4 regions of the Pseudoalteromonas sp. MM17-2 genome follow, and region 3 is predicted to be linked to each of the others. Evidence: predicted binding sites of a transcription regulator. Region 3 holds the regulator's gene; each other region holds the start of a gene.
What was found. Region 3 encodes sigma-54, which starts transcription at its own class of promoters, with help from an activator protein. Its sites were predicted from a motif close to GTTGGCACGNNNNTNGNNT; they were not measured.

Region 1 (3,167 bases), on a different contig from region 3:
GTGAAACATGCTGATGTGCGTATTGTTTGTGCAACCAACCGTAACCCGCAACAAGCCATTGATGATGGCATTTTCCGTGAGGATTTATACTTCCGCTTAGCGCACTTCCCTATCCGAGTGCCACCACTGCGCGACCGAGGCAATGACATCACCGGCCTCGCTGAGCACTTCCTTGCCTACCGTAATGCCCAAGAATTGAGCCACAAACGTATCGCTACCGATGCACTTAGCCGCATTGCTGCTTATAACTGGCCAGGCAACGTACGGGAGCTAAAACACACCATTGAACGGGCGATGATCTTGGCCGATGACGTAATCAAAGCCGAGCATCTTTCATTGGGTGAATCAGTAAGCAAAAGCGACAGCAACAGCGTCGATATTCCTACTGGAGTTTCTTTGGAAGCATTGGAAAAAGCGGCAATTTTGAAAAACTTGGAAGAGAACGCCGGCAACAAAACGGATACCGCTGAACAATTAGGTGTTAGTGTGAAAACACTTTACAACAAACTAGAAAAGTACTCTCAGGACTAATCAGTTTACGGGGCTTGCTATGAACAAGCCCCGACATTTTAGCCATCATATCGGTTGCGGTTTTTGCCCTGCTCTCGGCCATCAAATAAATCACGTAAGTCAAAGGCAAAGGCCTTTAATTTCTCTTTCATCGTTCGCTTAATACTGACTTCCACGCTCCCGAGAATAATACGCCCATGAATAATAATGCGCGGTCGCTGTTTATCTTCGTATCGCGGCCCAAGTGAGATTCGCTTATTAACCAGTGACCCCATGATATTGGTGGTCTGAGTTTGCACATCTACATTTTCTGGCACCACAATTTCATCACTGCCCAAAATACAATTAACGTAAATGTGTACTTCAGGGTGAGAAAAAATAGCGTTGGTAAAGTCTAATTCAATGCTTCCCAAATAATTGTTTAGGTGAATCTCTTTAGGGACAACCCATTCACCGCTGCGTTGGTCCGAGCTTAATATGGCGGTAATTTTCTCACCATTAACCTGCTCGCTACTTTGCGTGAAAGGAGTGCGCATACGTGCCGCCTTCTCGCTGTTGTAGCGCGGGTCGCTGTGCAGCGGCAGATCAGCAACCAATGTTGCTAGTTGCTCTTGGCAGCTACAGTCATACGCTTGATCAAGGCGACGTTCGAACGCCTGCGCTGAAATTTCACCATGACTGTAATTTAAAATTAGCTGATCGATGATCTCTTCTTTTACTTGCGCTAACGGCCTATCCTTTAAAGGAACACTCATGTTCACACTCCTGTTGTCGTTTTGCTTACCTAAGCAAAATCAGCGCCAAATATTAATTCCTTTAGTTTCAGTCAGATGGAGATAAAGCCAGTTCACCGCATTCGCCAAAACCACCATATTTACGCTTAATTAACGATATTTTAATCATCTTTACTGAGTAACTCCCCATGGCGCGGGTTGCGACGCTAAGTAGGTGAACTAAACTTCAAGTGTCACCCCAATATCCCGAGTGCCATGTTACATCTACCAACATTGATAGTGGTATCGACTTTGCTAAACGCCTTTATTGGCGTCTTTTTGTTGTTGGTGTTTTACCAACGTGCACAACGAAGCTTTTTGTACTGGGGGTTATCTTGTCTGGTATTTAGTTTAGCTGAAATAAGCGCGACTTTGCGTGTGTTTATCGACTTACCGGTACTAACCCATTACAGCGCCCAACTATTGATGATAACAGCGCCATTGCTGGTGCTAAGAGGTATACTCTGGTACTGCTCTTCAAATCACCATAACCCGTTGTTTATCTATTTTATTCTGGGTTTCAGTGCATTGTTACTTGCGTTATTGCACCACCAGCCACTGTGGGGGCTGGTTTACACTTCTATGGCTATTGCCATATTATTCTTTGCCGCTGCAGCGGCTATTAGAACAACAACCAAAGGCAATATATATGCCGCCACTTTGCTTATTCTCGTCACCTTGCATGCGCTGGTAATGTTGGTTCAAACGGGCCTGTTGCTTACCAATTTGTTGCACTGGGAGCAATCATTACCACCTTGGACCAAACAGTTAGTTCTTGCTGTTCACTTACTACTGACCACGTGCACGGCACTGGTGTTTCCGATGCTTTTTTTCATACGTTCAGAAGCTAAACTCACTAACTTGGCTAATTTCGACCCACTCACAAACTTGTACAATCGTCGTGCGTTTTTCTATGAAGGCGAAAAACGACTCGCGCAGTGTATTGCTAAGCAGCAGCCGCTTGCAGTCATGATGATAGATCTAGATTACTTTAAGAAGGTCAACGATCAGTTTGGTCACGATGGCGGAGACGCTGCATTGCAATGGGTGAGTCAGCGCATCCGCGAGCAACTCAGGGAGGATGATTTAGCTGCGCGTATTGGCGGAGAGGAATTCGCTGTGATTTTAGCCAACACCCATCAACGCACGGCGCTCAAAGTGGGCGATCGCTTACGTAAGGCCATTGCCGAAGGCTCATTTTATTGGCACCATCAGCGCCTGCCGCTGAGCATTAGCATCGGCGTCACTTGCCGAGAAAGTGGCCATTTTGATATTAAAAAGATGCTGATTGAAGCGGATAAAGGCCTTTACGAAGCAAAAAGCCGTGGCCGTAACTGCTTGGTTGAAACCCATCATAGCGACACCACCACGGTTTCTACTGGCTAACACAAACCGACATATAAGGGTTTGAGTCATAATAACTTTTAAGAGACAATAACGCTTTTACACGGAGATCAGTAAATGCGTCACACCCTTGTCGTTGCCTTGGTGGCCTTATTCACCCTAAGTGCCTGCAAAACCACAGTGCCAGTGCGAGACTTTCCTTATAACGCCATTCCTATGGCCCAGAGCCAAAACCACAGTGATAAGGATATTGAAAAAGCCATAATCAAAGCATGCCTGCAGCTCGGCTGGCAGTGTGCAGCTAAAAGCGAAGGGGTCGTTGCTGCAGTGCTCAATATTCGCACTCATCAGTTGACGGTTGATATTAATTATACCCCGAGCCAGTTTTCGGTAGAGTATGTTGACTCTGTCAATTTAAGATACGATGGCAAGAAAATTCATCGCCAGTATGTCAATTGGGTCAATAATTTAATACGCCATATTCAGGCTGAATTAGTAGTCTAAAGCAACGGGGTATTGCCTCACTTTGAATGTGAGCGA
Region 2 (3,167 bases), on a different contig from region 3:
CACATCACTAAAAATGTTACGGTACTTAAACATCACCGGAACAAACCACCCAAAGCCAAATTTGGCTGACTTACTCAAAACAGCTTGTCTCGGTGATAAAAAAAGTATTCTATCGCTGTAATTAAGCTTGAATTCATCTAGAGATAAGCTTTTTTGCGGTGAGGAGCTCTGTATATCATGAACGAGAATTTGACCATGAGCCACTTTTGCTAGAATTACATAGTGTCCACTTTTGTGTTTAGCCATCGCTGGTAAGACTTTGTTATCCAAGGTTGCGACATCACAGGACATAACCTTCGCTTTGAATCCAAACGAGCGCGAGGCACGTATTAACTGAATTTCTAGGAGTTTTGAATCTTGGGAGGGGATGTCAAATTCATGGATTAAGTCTTCAACATCTAAACTTTTATGATGAAACCTTGCTATAAGGCTGAGGGACTTTGCACCTGAGCTGAATAAGCTAGGCTTGTTTGTATCTTCTTGCATTAAAAACTACCGGAATAATAATTGCAAGAATGTCCCGGAAAGTTGATGAAACCACTTGAGACCATAGCGCATCCTTGCTGCCATGAAGTAAATTATACCTAAGTAGTACTGTGAATTTCAACTGAATGTGTAACTAACCTTTTAACGCCGCCCAATAATATAGATAGCGTGAATAAGGCCAGGGAAGTAGCCTAGTAGGGTTAGTAAAATATTAAGCCAAAAGTGCATTCCTAAGCCCACCTGCAAAAATACACCGAGTGGGGGAATAAGAATTGAGAAAATGATTCTAATAATGTCCATGATTGCTCCGCTAGTTACGCCTGCTTGTAGATAAAGGAAAGCCCAGCAAAGCTGGGCCTTCTACCGAGAACTTACAACTAATTATTCAGCCATTACTCGCAGTTCATCGTTTACTTCACGAACATCTTCTGTGTTTTCAGCGATTTTAATCGCAAGGTCACGCTCGGCTTCGCTATCTACGTTACCTTTAAGCGTAACGACACCTTGGTCGGTATCAACATCAATGTCAGTGCCAGCAACTTCTGAATCAAATAGTAGACGGGTAGTGATTACCGTCGAGATCTTAGCGTCGGTTAAATCGCTGCCAGTATCTCCTGCATCATCATTGTGGCTCATACCTTCTTCGTTGTTCATAACCGTTAGCTGGTTTTCTACATCGTTTACACCATCTAGGCTAACAACCAGCTCTTCGGCCAACTCTTTATCGACCTCGCTGTCTACTTTACCCGTGAGCATAACCTTGCCATTTTTCACATCAGTGTTGATGTCAAAGTTGTTCAGGTTGCCATTCAGTAGCAGCACAGTTTCAGCTTTACCATCAATCCATGCATCTTTACTCTCGTTCTGCCAATCATTTGCTTGGGCAGTGAAGGCAGTAGAACCAAGTACAGCTGCAGCTACGATTGTCTTAGTGAACGTTTTCATAATGTCGTCTCCTTACTATTGCTTGTGACGCTTTAAGTGTTGCGAATCCCTTGCCAACTTTATTTTATCAGCAAAATCAATAATATAAGCGACTTGTTCAGCAAGCATTTAGGTACAACCTTACCTAAGTTACACACCTCAGTGAAAAAATTTCCGAAAAGCGAACAATCAAGAGATTTACGTTCATTTAGTGTTTATTTTGCAACTTTTAGCAGCATTTAAGTCTATAGGTCGTTATTTCTCTGTGCTGGAATATCCGATCCGTATTCGACAAACTCCACTTCAAAACCAGTTGGGTCTTTAAAATACACGTTGCGGCGATAAGGATTTTCAGGGCCCACTTTATCAACTTCGAAGCCCGCGTCTTGGAGTCGTTGAATGACGCCATCAAGATCTTCGGTGACATAAGCAAAGTGTGCTAAACCAACTTGATGGCCGCTGAGATCACGGTTGTCACCAATGCCATTGTCACTAAAAGCAAGGTAGTGGTAATCATCGCCAAAATGCACCCAGGTACGCGGCTTCCCCGACCATAACCCCTCGCCTTGACTGCGCACCCGCCAATGTGGAAAAGCGGCACGATAAAAGTTGAGGGCTTGGTTGATGTCATTCACGACTAGGTTTACATGCTCTAAATACATAACGTTCTCCCGAAGATGATTTATTATTTCAGGGACTAAGGTATTTCCTCAACTTAAGTTGAGGTAAAGCACTTTTTTAGAATTTATTTAAAAAAGCCTAGAGAGGGGCTCTAGGCTTTATCGTGTTACTTGAGCTACTGCCCCGCAACTTGCATTTGTTCAATTAACACCGAACCGGTTAACACCCCGCCGCGAGGGTCGATATCACCGCCAATGCCAGCAACGCCTTTAAACATCGAACTAAGGTTGCCAGCGATGGTAATCTCACTAACAGGATATTGGATCTCACCATTTTCAATCCAAAACCCGGCCGCTCCGCGCGAGTAATCGCCGGTGACAGTATTGACGCCTTGCCCCATCAACTCGGTCACTAGCAGCCCTTTACCCATTTGTTTAAGCAAAGCGTGCAAGTCATTATGGGTTTGCTGTACCAACCAGTTATGAATACCGCCGGCATGGCCTGTGGCGGTCATACCCATTTTGCGCGCCGCATAACTGGCTAATAAATAGGTCTGTAGTTCGCCACCGTGAATAATCTCACGATCCTGCGTTTTAACGCCCTCCGCATCAAAGGGTGAAGAAGCAAAACCTTTGGCTAGATGCGGACGCTCACTAATATTAACAATATCGCTGAAAACTTGGGTATTGAGGCTATCGAGCAAGAAGCTCGACTTACGATAAAGCGCACCGCCGCCAATGGCCGACACTAAATGCCCAAACAGGGAGTTAGCCACATCGGCGCGAAAGATCACCGGCACCTTCATGGTTCCTAGTTTTTGGCTATTAAGCCGTGCAAGCGTTTCTTGCGCCGCTTCCAGGCCGACGTCTTTCGCCGCTTTTAAGCCTGCTTGCTCACGCGATACGGTATAGGCAGCATCGCGCTGCATCTGCTCACCTTGTTGGCCAATGACCATAGTGCTGATGCTATGGCGAGTGCGGGGATAGCCTGCCAACATACCGTGACTGTTACCGTACACACGCAGCCCTTGGTGGCTACTAAAGCTGGCACCATCAGAGTTGACGATGCGCTCATCAAGGTTCAACGCCGCCTGCTCTGCCTCTTGGCAAATTTCAATGCCCTGCTCTGGGGTCACC
Region 3 (3,167 bases):
GATATAGATAGCCAGCGCATGGAGTCCGAGCAGGCTGTAGTATTAAGTGGCCCGAATATGAAGATCACCGGGCAAGGCTTGAAAGCAGACCTCAATACAGAGATAGTTGAATTAACAGAACATACGCGAACAATATATTATGACCAATAAAATCAGTGCATTAATTACATCCATCGCAATTGGCTTATGCTCTGCCAGCGCTACTGCTGAGCAAATCACCGCCAAGGAAGTGTTAATTGATGCCGACAAACAACAAGCACTGATCAAAGAAAATATCACTATTTTTGATAAGAACGTGCATATTGTTCACGGCAAACGGGAAATAAAAGCTGACCGCCTTGAGGCTCACCGTCGTCCAGAATTGGGTGATAACAAGCAATTGCTCGTAGCCACCGGCTCACCAGCTGTGTACACCGAAGTGATGGAAGATGGCACTGAGATTTCTGCACAGGCGCTGGAAATTCGTTATGACGTCGCCTCTGAGACCCTTAAAATTCAAGGTGATGCTAAGATTGCCATGGCCGACCAGCATATCGTTGCCGAAACCATAAGCTATGATATTGCCAAACAGCTGATCACCGCCGAAAAGGATGAAAACTCCAGCACACGAGTGCGCACAACATTAACACCACAAAGTGACGATACGCCGGAGAAAGAGCAATAATGGCGACTCTTAAAGCACAAAAATTAGCGAAAAGCTATAAAGGCCGGGAGGTCGTCAAAAGTGTGGGCTTAGAAGTGCAAGCAGGTAGTATCGTCGGCTTGCTCGGCCCTAATGGAGCCGGTAAGACAACTACTTTTTACATGATAGTTGGCTTGGTACCCAGTGATAAAGGCACCATCAGTATTGATGATGAGGATATCACCTTAATGCCGATGCACTCTCGTGCGCGCTTAGGTATTGGTTATTTACCGCAGGAATCATCTATTTTTCGAAAGCTGACAGTTTTTCAAAATTTGATGGCCATCCTAGAAACCCGCAAGGGCTTAAGCAAAGCAGAGCGTGAAAGCGAGCTTGAGGGCCTGCTTGATGAGTTTAATATACAGCACATTCGAGACTCACAAGGAATGGCGTTATCTGGTGGCGAACGTCGCCGGGTAGAAATAGCGCGAGCATTGGCGGCAAACCCCAAGTTTATCTTGTTGGATGAACCTTTTGCTGGTGTCGACCCTATTTCAGTGTTAGATATAAAGAAAATCATAGAGCATCTGCGCAATCGTGGCATTGGTGTATTAATCACCGACCACAACGTGCGAGAGACCCTAGACGTATGTGAAACCGCATACATTGTTTCCCATGGCGAGCTCATTGCTTCTGGCACTCCAGAGCAAGTTCTTGCCGATCAAACGGTTCGCGACGTCTATTTGGGTGAGCAGTTTAGATTATAACGATTAAAGGATTGTTAGAGATACATGAGGCAATCATTACAGCTGCGCCTAGGCCAGCAATTAACAATGACCCCACAATTGCAGCAAGCGATTCGCCTGTTGCAGCTCAGTACTTTGGATCTCCAACAAGAAATTCAAGAGGCGTTGGACGCCAACCCTTTACTTGAAGTTGAAGAAGACAATTACGCCGACAATAACGACAACCAAGAGCAAAAAGAGTCGACGTCCGACAACCAAAATAACGACACCGCCGAGACGGCCAGCGCCAGTAAGGATGAAGTTGAAAGTGCTGATGCCATGAACAACGAGTCCATCAGTGAAGACTTGCCCATGGATGTGTCTTGGGATGAGTATATTAGTGCGGCTCCCGTTGCCTCCTCTGGGCCTATGCCAGAAGATGAGTCTATCTACCAAGGCGAAACCACCGAGTCGTTACACGATTATTTAATGTGGCAGCTGCAATTAACACCTTTTAGTGCCACCGACGAGGCCATCGCCACAGCCATCATTGAAGCCATCAATGACAACGGCATTTTAACGGTCAGTTGTGAAGAACTGCTGGAAAGCTTGAATCATGATGAACAAGACGATGGTATCGAGCTCGATGAAATTGAAGCCGTTCTTAAGCGTATCCAACTCTTTGATCCTGTAGGAATTGGTGCGCGTTCTTTACAAGAGTGCTTGTTGATCCAGCTCAAGCAATTTGACCCACAAACCCCTTGGCTTGAAGAGACCAAAGAGGTAGTTTTTAACTATATTGATTTGCTTGGTAGTCGTGACTATCGCACCTTGATGAAAAAGACTAAGCTTAAAGAAGCGCAGTTAAAAGAGGTGATGACACTGATACACAGTTTAAATCCGACTCCTGCAGCCACGATTGTGCGAGAGCAGTCAGAGTATGTGATTCCAGATGTATCAGTGAAGAAAGTTAAAGGCCGCTGGGTGGTTGAATTAAACCCAGATAGTATGCCTAAGATCCGCGTTAACGATCACTATGCATCAATGTCGCGAAGCTGTAAGTCGCAAAGTGATAGTCAATTTATTCGCTCGCATTTACAAGAAGCGAAATGGTTTATAAAGAGCTTGGAACAACGCAATGATACGCTACTTAAAGTAACTAATTGCATTGTTCAACAACAACAGGCATTCTTTGAACATGGTGAAGAGGCAATGAAGCCAATGGTGCTTAATGACGTTGCCGAAATGGTGGAAATGCATGAGTCAACGATTTCCCGTGTGACCACCCAAAAGTATATGCATACACCACGGGGTATTTTTGAGCTGAAGTACTTTTTCTCCAGCCATGTTACAACCGAAAACGGAGGTGAATGCTCGTCCACAGCGATTCGAGCATTGATCAAAAAGCTAGTAGCTGCGGAGAATCCTGCTAAGCCGTTGAGTGATAGCAAGATTGCCGACGTACTAGCCGAGCAAGGAATTAAAGTGGCTCGGCGCACGATAGCTAAATATCGTGAATCGCTAGCCATTCCACCGTCAAATCAGCGTAAAAGTTTGATATAGACGTTAGACAAGAAGGAAAATGCTTATGCAACTAAATCTTACCGGTCGTCACGTAGAAATCACTGATTCTCTTCGCAACTATGTGAATAGCAAATTTGCAAAATTAGAGCGTCACTTTGACCATATAAATAATGTGCATGTCATTCTTGATATTGAAAAACTAACACAAAAAGCAGAAGCTACTCTTCACGTTAACGGTGGTGAACTGTTCGCAACCGCAGAGCACCAGGATATGTATGCGGCGATCGACGGCTTAA
Region 4 (3,167 bases), on a different contig from region 3:
TTACAAATATCGAGCATAGTATTAGAGATATCCGTACCGATTATTTGCGCTCCCGAGGACAGTTGACCTGGGCGAGACTGTTGATATTCGGCCACTGACATCGCTATTGAGTAGGGCTCTTGCCCTGAAGAACTGGCCGCCGACCAAATTTTTACCGGCCGACGTAAATCTTTGCACTCAGGTAAGAGCTTTGTCTTCAATAATTCAAATGGATAAGAGTCGCGAAACCACAATGTTTCATTGGTGGTCATGGCATCAACAACAGCGGCACGAAGTTGCCGCTCATGCGGACTCAACGTTTTGCTAACCAGCTGCGACAAAGATTCAACGCTAAAGCGAGCCATCAGCGGAGCCAAGCGACTTTTAACTAAGTAAAGTTTGTTATCACCCAGCACGATGCCACACTGCTGTTCTAAAAATGCACGAAACTGGTTGTATTCACCGAGCTCTAAATGCTTATTTTCCAAATTACTCTCACCTAACTCACTTGAAGCGGTTACAAGACAAGGCGGCATTAATCACAATGCACCCACTTTTTAACTGCTGTAGCCAGTTCGTCGGGGTTAAATTTGGCAATAAAATCATCCGCCCCAACTTTTTCTATCATCGCATGGTTAAATACGCCACTTAAAGAGGTGTGCAGTATCACATGCAATGGTGCCAGCTTCGGATCCGCTTTGACCTCTGCTGTTAAGGTATAGCCGTCCATCTCTGGCATTTCCACATCCGATATCAGTAACGCCACTCGCTCAGTGATATCATCTTTGCAGTCGAGCTTCGCTATTTCTTTTAATCGCAACAGGGCCTCTTTACCGTTTTTCGCCAGCTCAGTTTGCACCCCGAGAGGCTCCAGCGCCCGTTTTACTTGATTACGCGCCACGGCAGAGTCATCGGCAATAAACACAATACGCTCACCGAGATCTTTCTGCATCTCGCCATCTGAGGCAATGCCCTCACTGACCTCGGTATTAACAGGGCTGATCTCTGCAAGAATTTTTTCGACATCCAAGATTTCTACGAGCTCGTCATCAATCTCAGTCACTGCGGTAAGGTAAGAATAACGCCCCGCACCTGACGGCGGTGGCATAATCTTTTCCCAGTTCATATTGACGATACGCTCAACGCCCCCCACCAAAAACCCCTGCACAGAGCGGTTATATTCGGCGATAATAATAAAGCAATTTTCAATATCAGTGATGGCCGGACCGCCTACGGCCATAGACAAATCGATGATAGAAATAGTTTGTCCACGAATATGCGCTACCCCACGAATATAAGAATTCGTTTTCGGCATATTTGTTAGTGGTGGACACTGAAGGACTTCTCTAACTTTAAAAACGTTGATCCCGAACCGCTGGCGTCCTTTTAGTTTAAACAGCAATAATTCAAGGCGGTTTTGACCCACAAGTTGGGTTCGTTGATTGACAGAATCTAAAATGCCAGCCATCGGATTCTCCTAGCATTAATTTACAACTTCGCACACTCGCGCCAAATAGGAACGCATTTTGCTTCTTAGCTTCATACGTTAGTATAACTACGCTAGAACGCCCAGTTTTTGACGCTTCGTAGTTATACCCTGTTTTACCCAATAAGCATAGTCGAAACATGGTGAGTATGTTCAAAAAAATTCAACTTTTCCAAAGCTTATGGTTAATAGCCTTTGTATTAATAAGCTCAACGGCTGAGGCAAACAACGGCCAACAACAGCGCTATGATCGCCACACTTTGCAAACGCTTGCTGAGCAATACATCACAGAGCAAGCGCAGATCCAGCCCGATCAAGAGCTGCAAGTGCAAGCGATGGACTTAGATGCGCGCATAGGTCCCAGAGAGTGTGCAGTAACACCGCAAGCCTCTACGGCTAGCGCTCCGCCATTTAATCGGCAGGTAACAGTAAAACTTAAGTGTTCAAGTCCTGCTCTTTGGAGTCAGTATGTCCATGTACGCATCAGTAAGCTCTCTACTATCGTGGTCGCCAATGATCACATTGCCCGTGGGCAAATTATTAGTGCTGATGATTTAACTACGGAGCAGCGTCCGCAACATTTTGTTCGCGCTCGCTACATAGAGCAGCCAGAAGTTATTGTCGGCAGCCGCAGTAAACGCAGTATTCGCAGAGGGTTGCCAATTAGTATGAATCAGTTGTGTATGGTGTGTAAGGGCGATAATGTGAGCATAATTGCCCGCTTTAACGGACTCACTATAAAAACATCTGGAGAAGCGCTAGAAGATGGCGGTGTCGGTGATAATATTCGCGTGCGTAATGTAAAGTCTGGCCGGCTGATCAATGCCAAAGTAACAGCAGTGGAAACCGTGGCGGTTAATATTTAAATTTTATGCTAAAGTATTGGCTAGAATGGCCGATAAACAGTGCAAAGGTCAATATAGCTTAGGTAATTAGTGATGGTGAATCAAGTCAACAAAGGCCAGCAAGGCTCGGTGTACAACACACCACAAAATAAAGTGGAGCAACAAAAGCTCAACCAAACGCAAACACAAGGTAATGAGGCAAATGCAAAAGCCAGTACGAAGGCTGCAGCAGACTCAGTAAGCCTTACGCCACAAGCAAAGCAAATGAAGTCTTTGCAAGAAAAGGCTGAGCGCTCATCAGGGTTCGATCAACAAAAGGTTGACGAATTAAAGCAAGCTATCAGTGAAGGCAAATACCAAGTAGATAGCGAAAAGCTTGCTAAAAACATCGCTGCGTTTGAGTTCGATTTGTATGGCTGATTCGGCACTTAGTGTAGCTCTCGGCCAACAGCTCTCAAGTTTACAAGACTTGCTACAACTACTTGAAGATGAGCTGAGCGCTATTGCCGGGCGCAGTGGTGGTGAGCTGAAGGAATTAACGCCAAAAAAAGAACAGGCGCTTGTTCAAATTCAGCAACAAGACCAACATATTGCTCAGCTATTAAAAGCGCAAGAGCAAGAGATTTTAGCGCCGCACCAAGAGATGATAGAGCATGCACAGACTTTATTGCTAAAGTGCAAACAGCAAAATCAAGTGAATGCTCAGGCTGCTCACAATGCCCAGCTCACCGTCAAACAACTCAAAGATATTCTTATCGGCGCACCAAGTTCATTAACCTATGCTGCCGACGGCGGGATTGACCGCAGCGAAAATAAAATCGTAAAGAATTTAAAAGCCTGAACCTACTAAGCTAAAT

Region 1: a site for sigma-54 is predicted at 1,297-1,315, ahead of MHM93_RS01840 (LiaF domain-containing protein). Genes of this name have one in related genera too.
Region 2: a site for sigma-54 is predicted at 1,471-1,489, ahead of MHM93_RS11495 (BON domain-containing protein). Genes of this name have one in related genera too.
Region 4: a site for sigma-54 is predicted at 1,493-1,511, ahead of flgA (flagellar basal body P-ring formation chaperone FlgA). Genes of this name have one in related genera too.

The regions. Positions count from the first base shown of each region.
Region 1 is NZ_JAKRFV010000002.1:47,617-50,783, reverse strand. It holds gene MHM93_RS01845 (sigma-54 dependent transcriptional regulator) at 1-531, shown strand, start outside; gene MHM93_RS01840 (LiaF domain-containing protein) at 570-1,265, opposite strand; gene MHM93_RS01835 (GGDEF domain-containing protein) at 1,500-2,669, shown strand; gene MHM93_RS01830 (hypothetical protein) at 2,745-3,131, shown strand; gene MHM93_RS01825 (hypothetical protein) at 3,149-3,167, opposite strand, start outside.
Region 2 is NZ_JAKRFV010000012.1:111,811-114,977, reverse strand. It holds gene MHM93_RS11505 (type I secretion system permease/ATPase) at 1-486, opposite strand, end outside; gene MHM93_RS11500 (YqaE/Pmp3 family membrane protein) at 628-786, opposite strand; gene MHM93_RS11495 (BON domain-containing protein) at 868-1,431, opposite strand; gene MHM93_RS11490 (VOC family protein) at 1,656-2,072, opposite strand; gene pmbA (metalloprotease PmbA) at 2,207-3,167, opposite strand, start outside.
Region 3 is NZ_JAKRFV010000003.1:3,590-6,756, reverse strand. It holds gene lptC (LPS export ABC transporter periplasmic protein LptC) at 1-150, shown strand, start outside; gene lptA (lipopolysaccharide transport periplasmic protein LptA) at 140-664, shown strand; gene lptB (LPS export ABC transporter ATP-binding protein) at 664-1,389, shown strand; gene MHM93_RS03205 (RNA polymerase factor sigma-54) at 1,414-2,910, shown strand; gene hpf (ribosome hibernation promoting factor) at 2,936-3,167, shown strand, end outside.
Region 4 is NZ_JAKRFV010000013.1:72,366-75,532, forward strand. It holds gene MHM93_RS11890 (protein-glutamate O-methyltransferase CheR) at 1-467, opposite strand, end outside; gene MHM93_RS11895 (chemotaxis protein) at 515-1,447, opposite strand; gene flgA (flagellar basal body P-ring formation chaperone FlgA) at 1,615-2,331, shown strand; gene flgM (flagellar biosynthesis anti-sigma factor FlgM) at 2,404-2,730, shown strand; gene flgN (flagellar export chaperone FlgN) at 2,723-3,151, shown strand.